Regions from separate parts of the Pseudomonas sp. HN2 genome, predicted to be linked through region 2. Evidence: riboswitches for the same ligand, from Rfam matches in the RefSeq annotation. Region 2 holds a riboswitch; each other region holds the start of a gene.
What was found. A riboswitch is a leader RNA that binds a small molecule or an ion and turns the genes downstream of it on or off. The one in region 2 is predicted to bind cobalamin.
Positions count from the first base shown of each region.

Region 1: it holds a riboswitch for cobalamin, as region 2 does, so the genes downstream of both, cobW (cobalamin biosynthesis protein CobW) here and cobO (cob(I)yrinic acid a,c-diamide adenosyltransferase) in region 2, are expected to answer to the same signal.
Region 3: it holds a riboswitch for cobalamin, as region 2 does, so the genes downstream of both, LIS66_RS12225 (CbtB domain-containing protein) here and cobO (cob(I)yrinic acid a,c-diamide adenosyltransferase) in region 2, are expected to answer to the same signal.

Region 1 is NZ_CP085885.1:2,800,879-2,804,147, reverse strand. It holds gene cobN (cobaltochelatase subunit CobN) at 1-18, opposite strand, end outside; gene cobW (cobalamin biosynthesis protein CobW) at 22-1,086, opposite strand; cobalamin riboswitch at 1,185-1,390, opposite strand; gene LIS66_RS12255 (2OG-Fe dioxygenase family protein) at 1,738-2,490, shown strand; gene LIS66_RS12250 (hypothetical protein) at 2,490-3,269, shown strand, end outside.
Region 2 is NZ_CP085885.1:1,804,947-1,808,215, reverse strand. It holds gene LIS66_RS07980 (cobyrinate a,c-diamide synthase) at 1-1,305, opposite strand, end outside; gene cobO (cob(I)yrinic acid a,c-diamide adenosyltransferase) at 1,302-1,913, opposite strand; cobalamin riboswitch at 1,994-2,219, opposite strand; gene LIS66_RS07970 (hypothetical protein) at 2,382-2,966, shown strand; gene LIS66_RS07965 (PQQ-dependent sugar dehydrogenase) at 3,033-3,269, shown strand, end outside.
Region 3 is NZ_CP085885.1:2,793,682-2,796,950, forward strand. It holds gene cobM (precorrin-4 C(11)-methyltransferase) at 1-582, opposite strand, end outside; gene LIS66_RS12215 (cobalamin biosynthesis protein) at 661-1,074, opposite strand; gene LIS66_RS12220 (CbtA family protein) at 1,078-1,779, opposite strand; gene LIS66_RS12225 (CbtB domain-containing protein) at 1,791-1,988, opposite strand; cobalamin riboswitch at 2,111-2,331, opposite strand; gene LIS66_RS12230 (hypothetical protein) at 2,365-2,691, opposite strand; gene LIS66_RS12235 (AzlC family ABC transporter permease) at 2,678-3,269, opposite strand, start outside.

The DNA.
Region 1 (3,269 bases), 1.0 Mb from region 2:
GGTCCTGAGCAGGTGCATGAGTTAAACGCTGAGCGCAGCGCGCAATTGCGCTTCGAGCTGCGCAGCATCGAGTTCCTGACCGATCAGCACCAGGCGCGTGACGCGGGCTTCTTCGGCGCCCCACTGGCGGTCGAAATGCTTGTCGAAACGCGTGCCTACGCCCTGGATCAACAGGCGCATCGGCTTGTTCGGAATTGCCGCGAAACCTTTCACGCGCAGGATGCCGTGTTGCACCACCAGTTGCGTCAACGCATCGAGCAGCAGGCTCTCATCAGCTTGCGGCAGTTCGATGGAGATCGAATCGAAGGCGTCATGATCGTGGTCGTCGTCATCACCGTCGTGGTGGTGATCGTGGTGGCTATGGCGGCTGTCGATGTGCTCCTCGGAACCGGCACCGAGGCCGATCAGCACGTCGAGTGGCAGGCGACCGTTGCTGGCTTCGATGATTTTTACTGCTGGCGGCAGTTCTTCGGCGACTTCAGCGCGTACCCGAGCCAGATCTTCCGGGCTGGTCTGATCGACCTTGTTGAGGATGACCAGATCGGCGCTGGCCAGTTGATCGGCGAACAGCTCGTGCAGCGGCGATTCATGGTCGAGATTCGGATCGAGCTTGCGCTGGGCGTCGACCTGATCCGGGAACGCGGCAAAGGTGCCAGCGGCCACGGCCGGGCTGTCGACCACGGTGATCACCGCGTCGACGGTGCAGGCGCTGCGGATTTCCGGCCACTGGAAGGCTTGCACCAACGGCTTGGGCAGGGCCAGGCCGGAGGTTTCGATGAGGATGTGATCGAGGTCACCTCGGCGGGCAACCAGTTCACGCATTACCGGGAAGAACTCTTCCTGCACCGTGCAGCACAGGCAGCCATTGGCCAATTCGTACACCCGGCCGCTGGCCTCTTCTTCGGTGCAGCCGATGGTGCATTGCTTGAGGATTTCCCCGTCGATGCCCAGCTCGCCAAACTCATTGACGATCACCGCGATGCGCCGGCCCTGAGCGTTGTCGAGCATATGGCGCAGCAGCGTGGTTTTGCCCGAACCGAGGAAACCGGTGACGATGGTGACGGGAAGTTTGGCCAGTGTTTTCATCGGTATGCCCTTTGGCAAGCGGCGGGCATACGGGACGAGAACCGGCAGCGCGCGTGCGCGTCGGAAGCATTCGCCACCGGATCACCCCGCCCGGTTGTAGTGAGAATCTGTGACGAGGCAGGTCTCCTGGCTGACGGTGTTCAGGCGCCGGGCCTGGCATTCGTTGCGCCTTCCCGCTGGCTTGAGCCTGCAGTGGCGTGGCAACGAACATCACCGTTCACAGTTGCGGGGGCAGCCGCGGCTTCGACCGCGTTCCCTTCTTAGCTTCGGCAAGTGCCGAAGAACCTCGAAAGCGCAAGGCTACGCATGCCCGGGAGGCGGGTCAACAGCTGCAACGTCGCCGCTATATGAACATGAATCTTTCATATATAAGCCGCGATCAGTTCTCATTTAAAAATTTGTCTGTAAGTTATTTCCTACATATATGGATGCACGCATTAAAACCCAACTCGCGCTAGAGCGTGAATTAGAGCCATTAAACAACCGCATTACATTTCTTTACAAAAACCAAATTGATAATTTGAAACAGGATATGAACTATAAATATTCATACGGACTATGAATCACACCTAAAAGGATTTTCTGCATGCCTGATTTTCGTCAGCGTTCAATCCTGTTTTTTCATAACCAGACTGTAAGCGAGTCAGCAACGTGAGCGCTGGCAATGCATTACGGCAATCAGGCCAAGCCGTATTAAAACAACTTTCCGAATTACTGGGTAATTGCCACTACGCGCACAGTTACGATTATCCATTGGCAGAACTTGCATCGCTCGGTCAGGACGCGTTCCGCGACTTCAATGCGACCTGGGAGCGTTTGTGCGCCGATGCGTACTTAAGCTCGGAGAACGGTAGCCGCGAGCGGCGCATCTGCAAGTTCGAATATCGCCACCGCGAAGGCCAGTGGACGCCGTTGCCCGACTGCCACTTTTTTCAGACCGAAGCGCACAATCCGCTGCTGGGCGGCGTCCAGCGCACTTATCAGCGCAGCGAAGCGACGTTTATCGAGTCCGCAGTATTGCGCTCGTTGCTGGCCGCCGACCTGGCGCTGATGGAGTTGACGGTCGGCCGGCGTGACTGGCTAGTGACCTGCCATCAGTTCCGCATCCTGTGCGATCCAGGCCATAGCGGGCACGCCACGCCCGAGGGCCGGCATCGTGATGGGCATGATTTTGTTTTTCAACACCTGATCAATCGCCAGCATGTCATTGGCGGCGAGAGCCGGATATTCCATGACGATAGCGGCTGTGTGTTCAGCGCAACGCTTACGGATTATCTGGAAACTATCGTGTTGAATGACCGGATACTTATGCACGATGTTTCTCCATTGCAAACATCAGGCATTAATTCCGATCGCGGCAGCCGCGACATGTTGATCATTGACTTCGACCTGGCGGACTACTAATGAATCATTCAAATCATGCACTTCCCATCGCCCTGCCTGGCACCCATGATTTTATTCTGAAGCAGTTCCAGCAAGCCTGTTCGCGGCGAACTTCCACACTGTCGTTGACGGCCAATGAAAACATCCTGTCAGACACTGCGCGCACGCTCGGGCAAAACCGGCACTACGAGCGCTATCTGTTCAACGCCAAGGCCATTGACGGGCAGCGCTACGCCGCCGAATTCAACGGTATGCAGATCGAACACTTTCCTGAAGTCGAGACATTGAAGGCATTGGCGACGCAAGCTGTGCAGGCGATGTTCAACGCGCCATTTGTTGAATATCGCGTACTCTCCGGCGTCCATTGCACCCTGAGCGTATTGGCCGCCCTGACCGAACCGGGGAATACCATTGTGTCGCTGGCGCCCGAGAGCGGCGGCCATTTTGCCACTGGACCACTGGTACGACGAATCGGCAGACACAGCGTTTATTGCAGGCTGACAACAGACGGACAAATCGATCTCGAGCATTTCCAGCAGGTCGTTCAGTCACTCGCTGCGCCCCCCTCGGCGGTGCTGATCGATCATGGCCTGACCATCCGCGCCATCGCCATCAGACCGTTGCGCGCATTGCTCGACCACTGCGGCCTCGAGCGAACCCTGATTCTCTATGACGCCTCGCACACTTTGGGACTGATCGCAGGTCAGGCATTCCCGAATCCGCTCGACGACGGTGCCGACATCCTGCAAGGCAACACCCACAAATCCATGGCCGGTCCGCACCGGGCGCTGATCGTCACC
Region 2 (3,269 bases):
GACCTCACGATCTGGCGCAAACAATGCGGCCATCGCAGTCGGATTCGACGGAAAATAAAAGTGCACATAAGAAGCCGTCATCCGCCCCTCACGATAAACCGCCTCGGCCCCGCGCCCGCCATTCGGGCTAAGTCCACGGGCAATCGGCGTCAGCTCGGTGGTGGTCAGCGAATGATGATAGGTATGCCCACGCAAAGAACCTTCCGGCAATTCAACCGCCTGCAACGCCAGCGCCGCGAGACGCTTCTGCATCACCGCATCGCCCTTGAGCAAACCGACCAGTTCAGCGCGGGTGCCTTCCACGTCAGTCAGCGAATCAAGCAGATAAAGCATCCCGCCGCATTCGGCGAGCAACGGTTTGCCCGCCGCATGGTGCGCGCGGATGGCTGCAAGCATTGAGGTGTTTTGCGCCAGCGCGACGTGGTGCAACTCCGGATAACCGCCCGGCAGATACAGGCTGTCGGCGGCGGGCAATTGCGTGTCGCGGATCGGCGAGAAGAACTGCAGCTCGGCACCCATCGCCCGCAGCAGATCGAGGCTGGCACCATAGGTGAAGGCGAAAGCTTCGTCGCGGGCGACGGCGATGCGCACACCCTTTAATAGAGGCTCGGCAGCGATAACGTCAGGCGCGGCGAATTCCACGGCCGGTGGCAGCGCGACTTCGCAGCTGCTGGCCAGTGCATCGGCGGCCGCATCGAGGCGCAGATCCAGATCATTCAATTCGCTGGCCTGGACCAGGCCGAGGTGACGACTTGGCAATTCGATACCGGTCTCGCGGGACAACGCGCCGTACCAGCGCAGACCTTCGGTGAGGCTGCCTTCGAGCAATTGCGCGTGGCGCAAGGTGCCGACGCGGTTGGCCAGCACACCGGCAAAGGGCAAGTCCGGCTGATACTTCGCCAGGCCCAGCGCCAAAGCGCCGAAGGTCTGCGCCATGGCAGTGCCGTCGATCACGCCAAGCACCGGCACGCCGAAGTGCCGCGCCAGATCAGCACTGGACGGCGTGCCGTCGAACAGGCCCATCACGCCCTCGATCAGAATCAGATCAGCCTCGGCGGCGGCTTCCCACAACAGCCGGCGACTTTCCTGCTCGCCGACCATCCACATGTCCAATTGATACACCGGCGCACCGCTGGCGCGCTCGAGAATCATCGGGTCGAGAAAGTCCGGGCCGCATTTGAACACGCGCACCTTGCGCCCCTGGTTGCGATGCAAACGGGCGAGCGCGGCGGTGACGGTGGTCTTGCCCTGACCGGAGGCCGGCGCGGCGATGAGCACCGCCGGGCAGTGACGTGGTTGCTTCAAAGTTCGACGCCTTTCTGCGCTTTGATCCCGGCCTGGAAAGCGTGCTTGAGCATGCCCATTTCGGTGACCGTGTCGCCCATCTCGATCATTTCCGGCTTGGCGCCGCGACCGGTGACGACCACATGTTGCATCGGCGGGCGCGCCTGCAAATCGCTGAGCACCTGATCGAGGTCGAGGTAGCCGTGCTTGAGGGCGATGTTCAACTCGTCGAGCACCACCAGACCGATCGACGGATCACGCAACAATTCGCGGGAGACGTCCCAGGCCGCAGTCGCAGCGGCGATATCGCGCTGGCGATCCTGGGTTTCCCAAGTGAAGCCTTCACCCATGACGTGAAAACGCACCTGCTCGGGGAAGCGGCGGAAGAACAATTCCTCGCCGGTGCTGTTGCGGCCTTTGATGAACTGCACCACGCCGCACTGCATGCCGTGGCCCATGGCACGGGCGAGCATGCCGAACGCCGAACTGCTCTTGCCTTTGCCATTGCCGGTCAGCACCAGCACCAGGCCGCACTCGTCGGGCGAATTGGCGATGCGTTCGTCGATCACGGCTTTCTTGCGCTGCATGCGCGCCAGATGGCGCTCGTCGCGGTCGGGGGAATCAGTCATGGGGAGCTCTCCGTTGAGGCTGGATAACGGCGGGCAGGCACAAGAATAGACGGCAAAAAGCCTGGCATCGCCCACCGTGATGCCGCTGAGATGGATCAGGCCGGTCTCCGGGCTCATGAGCGGCGTTTCGCCGGACTGCGCGCCTTCCCGCTTTGAGCAGTGGCATTTCACGCAATCTTCACTCATTTACCGTTGCGGGGGCAGCGCCGGGATCGTCGTGGCTTCGCTTGAAGTCCACGCTCACCGGCTTCCCTGTTTCACTCTGTCGACACTGGGCCACAGAGCACCTGAAACAAGCGGCGAAGGTTAGAGGGTTGGGGGTGGAGCGTCAATTGAAGAGGCGCTTTGCGCGCGAATAACTGCCGCTGATCCATTGTGCAGCGGCAATATTGTGCCAGACTGTGACAAGTGATATCAAAGAGCCATGCTTTTCTCGACAATCTCACCACAACAATAAGGATGACGACGATGCAAGGCATGATCATCAGCAACCCGCGCCTGGAATTTCTGCGCCCGGTGCTGGAACGCTGGCTTGACTGTATCGATCGCTACAACAGCGTGCGCGGCGACAATGACGCGCCGTACTGGCACGACGAAAAAGCCAACCTCGGCTTGCTTTCAGCGGCGGCGTGGATGGCTGAAATGGTCACGCTAAACGACACGGCCACGCGTAAACAGAGCGAAGAAGGCGAGCGCAATGCCCGCGCCGATCTGCTGATTGCCGGCAGCGAAGACCGCGCGTACATTCAGGCCACGCAACGCTGGCCACGGGTCAACAACCTCAACCTGACCCAGGCGCTGCTCGACATCACCGTGGATGCCAGGCGCATCAGCTACGCCAGCGACCTGAAGCTCGGCTGCCTCTTCGTCGCCCCGCAAAAAGCCCAGCACAGCGCCAGCCCCGAAGAGCTGCAGGACATGGTCGACGACTTGCAAAAAGAGCACACCTGCGCCGTAGCCTGGTATTTCCCTTACGCCTATCGCAAATTGCACAGCGAAGCGGGCAACTATCATCCAGGCATCGCCGTGCTGTTCAAGGAAGCCCGCGGCTGAGCAGTTGAACCATCGGGCCTGCGCCCTCCTCTATGATTAGGAATGCATTCATAGGGAAGATCAGCAATGCGCAAGGCCCAACTCGCTCTTATCATCGCCGTCGCCGGCGGGCTCGCCGCCTGCGGTGAAACCTCCAGCCTGCAAGTCTCCGATGGCACCGGCCCGTCACCGAAACTGCCCGAACCGAACAAGACGCTGATCCCGACAGTGAACATCGCCCCGGCGGTGGGCTGGCCGGAAGGTGCGAAACCGACCGCAGCGGCCGGCACTCAGGTCGCCGCGTTTGCCGAAGGCCTCGATCAC
Region 3 (3,269 bases), 990 kb from region 2:
CGGCCACGTCGCCCGATGAATCACTGCAATCGGACAATCCGTGCCGTAATGCGGCAGCAGTTCGACCAGTATCTTCTCCAGATGATTGACCCCCAAATGAATCGCCATGGTCGCACCATGCTGCGCCAGGCTCGCCAGTTCTTCGCCGGCCGGCATCGCCGTCTTGTCGGCATAGCGAGTGAGGATCACGCTTTGCGAGATGTCCGGCAGGGTCAACTCGGCGCCCAGCAGCGCTGCGCAGGCCGCTGTGGCCGTCACGCCGGGAATGATCTCGAAAGGAATGCCCAGCTCACGCAAATAGCGAATCTGCTCGCCAATCGCCCCATACAGACTCGGATCTCCCGAATGCACACGCGCGACATCCTGACCTTTGGCATGGGCGGCCCTGATCAAATCGATGATCTGTTCCAGATGCAGTTCTGCGCTGTTGACCACGGTTTCGGCCTGGTGGCCTTCCAGCACTGCCGTGGGCACCAGTGAACCGGCGTAGATGATCACCGGGCAGTTGCGAATCAGGCGCTGGCCTTTGACGGTGATGAGTTCCGGGTCGCCGGGGCCGGCGCCGATGAAGTAGACGGTCATCGTTGAATCCTTGAGGAGAAGCGCAGCCGCACTTCAAATGAAGTGTGCTCATGATCGATGGCGGGAATTATCCGGATTTTACCCCGCACCGGCCAATGCCAGCGTGGCCTGGGCATATTTCTGCCGGGAGATCAGCAGTTTTGCCGGCGCCTGAATCAGCTGCTCGGCCAGGGCCAGCGCAGCGCTTTCGGCGACGCCGTAGCAACCGGTGCGCTCGAAAGCGATCTGCGAATGATGGCTGAGACGCGGCTGGTAAACGGCCAGCTCGGCACTGCTGAAATACTGCAATGGCAGATTCAACTGGGTGGCCAGCTCCAGCAGACCCGGTTCGTCGCGCTTCAGATCGATACTGGCCAACGCCCTGATGGCTCGCAGTTCAATGCGATGCGCCTGCAACGCCTGATCGAGCAGCGCGCGCATCGTACTGGCCGGGCAGCCGCGCTGGCAGCCAAAACCGACAACCAGCGGCTGCGCGGCGCGGTCATCGGTCATCGGTCATGCCTGATAATGGCCTGCGCTTTTGCGGCGGAACAACCACGCACTGATCAGGCCCAGAGCCAGCCAGAACGCTATGTTGGTCAGCTGCGAAGCGATTTTGAACTGGGTTTCCAGTGCTTCGGGCGCGAGCATGGCATGCACCTGCGGTTGCGGCGCGCCGATCACATGGGGTACGGCAAGGATCGCCACACCGAGGATCTTCATCAGCCAATGGCGGCTGAAGGCGAGCAGAGCCAGACCGACCGCGGTCGAACCGGCAGTGCCGATCCACCAGATCTGCCGCGACGCCAGATCGGCAGCTGCGGTACCCGGCAACTCCGGTGGCAGGCCCAGGGTCGGTGCGAGAACGAACGTGGCGTAACCGGCCAGACCCCAGAGCAGACCTTGCGAAGTCCTGGTCGGCGCGCGCAGGGTGTACAGGCCGGCGAGCATCAGGGCGAAACCCACCGCCACCACCAGATTACCGCCAGTGGTCGAGACCACGCGTTGCCAGCCGTTTTCCGGTTCCCAGGCTTCGGCATCATGGCTGTGGGCAGCGGTGCCGGCGGCGTGCTCGTGGACTTCGGCGACCGGTTCGGATTTCTCGAAGGTTTCGGCCTGAAGAATCAATGGCGATACCCAGAAACTCTGCAGCAGGGTCAGCAGCAGGGCGGCCAGCAAGCCGGTGAAGCCTGCGGTTTGCGCGATACGCTTGATCATCTCGGCAGGCCTCAGTGGCACGGGAACGCGGCGCTGTGGCGGGTATCGTGAGCGGCGTTGTGCACCGCTTCGATGTGCGAGAAACCGGCGAACCAGACCAGGCTGGCACCGAGGATCGAGGCGAAGAGGGCGGCAGCCACGCGTTGGCCCAAAGTGGCTGTGCTAGAGATGTGGTCAGTGTGGCTGACGGTATTGCTGATGATCGACATAGCGCTTCCCTCTGAAATGTCAGCGGGTGAATCGAGCGCATGAAAATCCCTGCAAGCCGGGCACGCGGGGATTTCGAACAGCGCCCGCCCACCGCGGGTTTGTTTGTGGTCAGCGGCACGGGTGCGCGCTGGGTGTTGCGGGCCGGTCTCCGGGCTCACGAGGGGTTGGCACCAGGCCGACCTGCAAGCATCACCTTCCCATGCCGGGGCACAGTGGATCTGACGCTTCGCTCGCTTACCGTTGCGGGGGCAGCACCGGACTGACATGGGCTTTGAGTAAAGCACATGATTCACCGGTTTCCCGTTTCACCCTGTGAAGGGCACCCGTAACAAGGTGTGTAGGAGAGCATGGGCGGCGATGGCCGTCAATCGACCGCTAGCGCATTGCGAGCAGCACGTATAACGCCAAAGCGATCAGAAACGCATAGTAGGACTTGATTCGCGTCAGGCTCAGCAACCAGGCCAGCGCCACTGGCGCCACCCACGGCATGTTCTCCGCGTGCTGTCTGACCAGGGGATCAAGCGATCCGGCCAGCAGACTCACCAGCATCGCCACCGAAGTGTATTTGCCCAATCGATCGATAAAGGTGCGGGCGCCGCCCGACAGTCGTTCGACATTGACTGCCAGGGGCAGCAAGCGGCAGATCGCCGACACCAGTGCGCAGATCGCCACGTACAGCCAGAACGTACTAGGGTCGGTCATAGGCATAACTCGTCAGGACCGTCACCGCGAGCACCAGCAACAGGCTGATCTCGCCCAGCCACAACAGGCTCGCGGCGCTGGCCAGTCCGGCAATCCATTGCCCATGGAAGCTCTGACGGTCGCGGGCCATCTTGCCCAGCGAAGCACTGAGGAAGATCGCGATCACCACGCTGGCGTGATCCATCAAGGCATTGTCGGCCAGGCTGGCGAAGCAATAGCCGGCCACGGTGCCAAGCAGAGCGGCGGCATACAGTAAAAAACACACGGTGTTGGCGTAGCGGCGGCTGAGCGGTTGCTGCTCCTTGCGAATCGACATCAGCGTAAAGGCTGCATTGGCCATCACCGCCAGCGCCGGGATGAACGCTTTGACCGGGCCATCAAGGCTGGATTTCAAGCTCAAGGTGAATACCAGAAAACGCAAATTGATACTCAGCGCCGAGACCAGCACGCCAAAGGCATTGAGCAGATGCGCGGGCGTCTCCAGCAGCGTCAGTTGCAACGGCGAGGCCATCACCGTGCCGCTGAACACCACCATGGCCGGCAACTCCAGGCCATGACGACGCCCGAGCATGCCGATC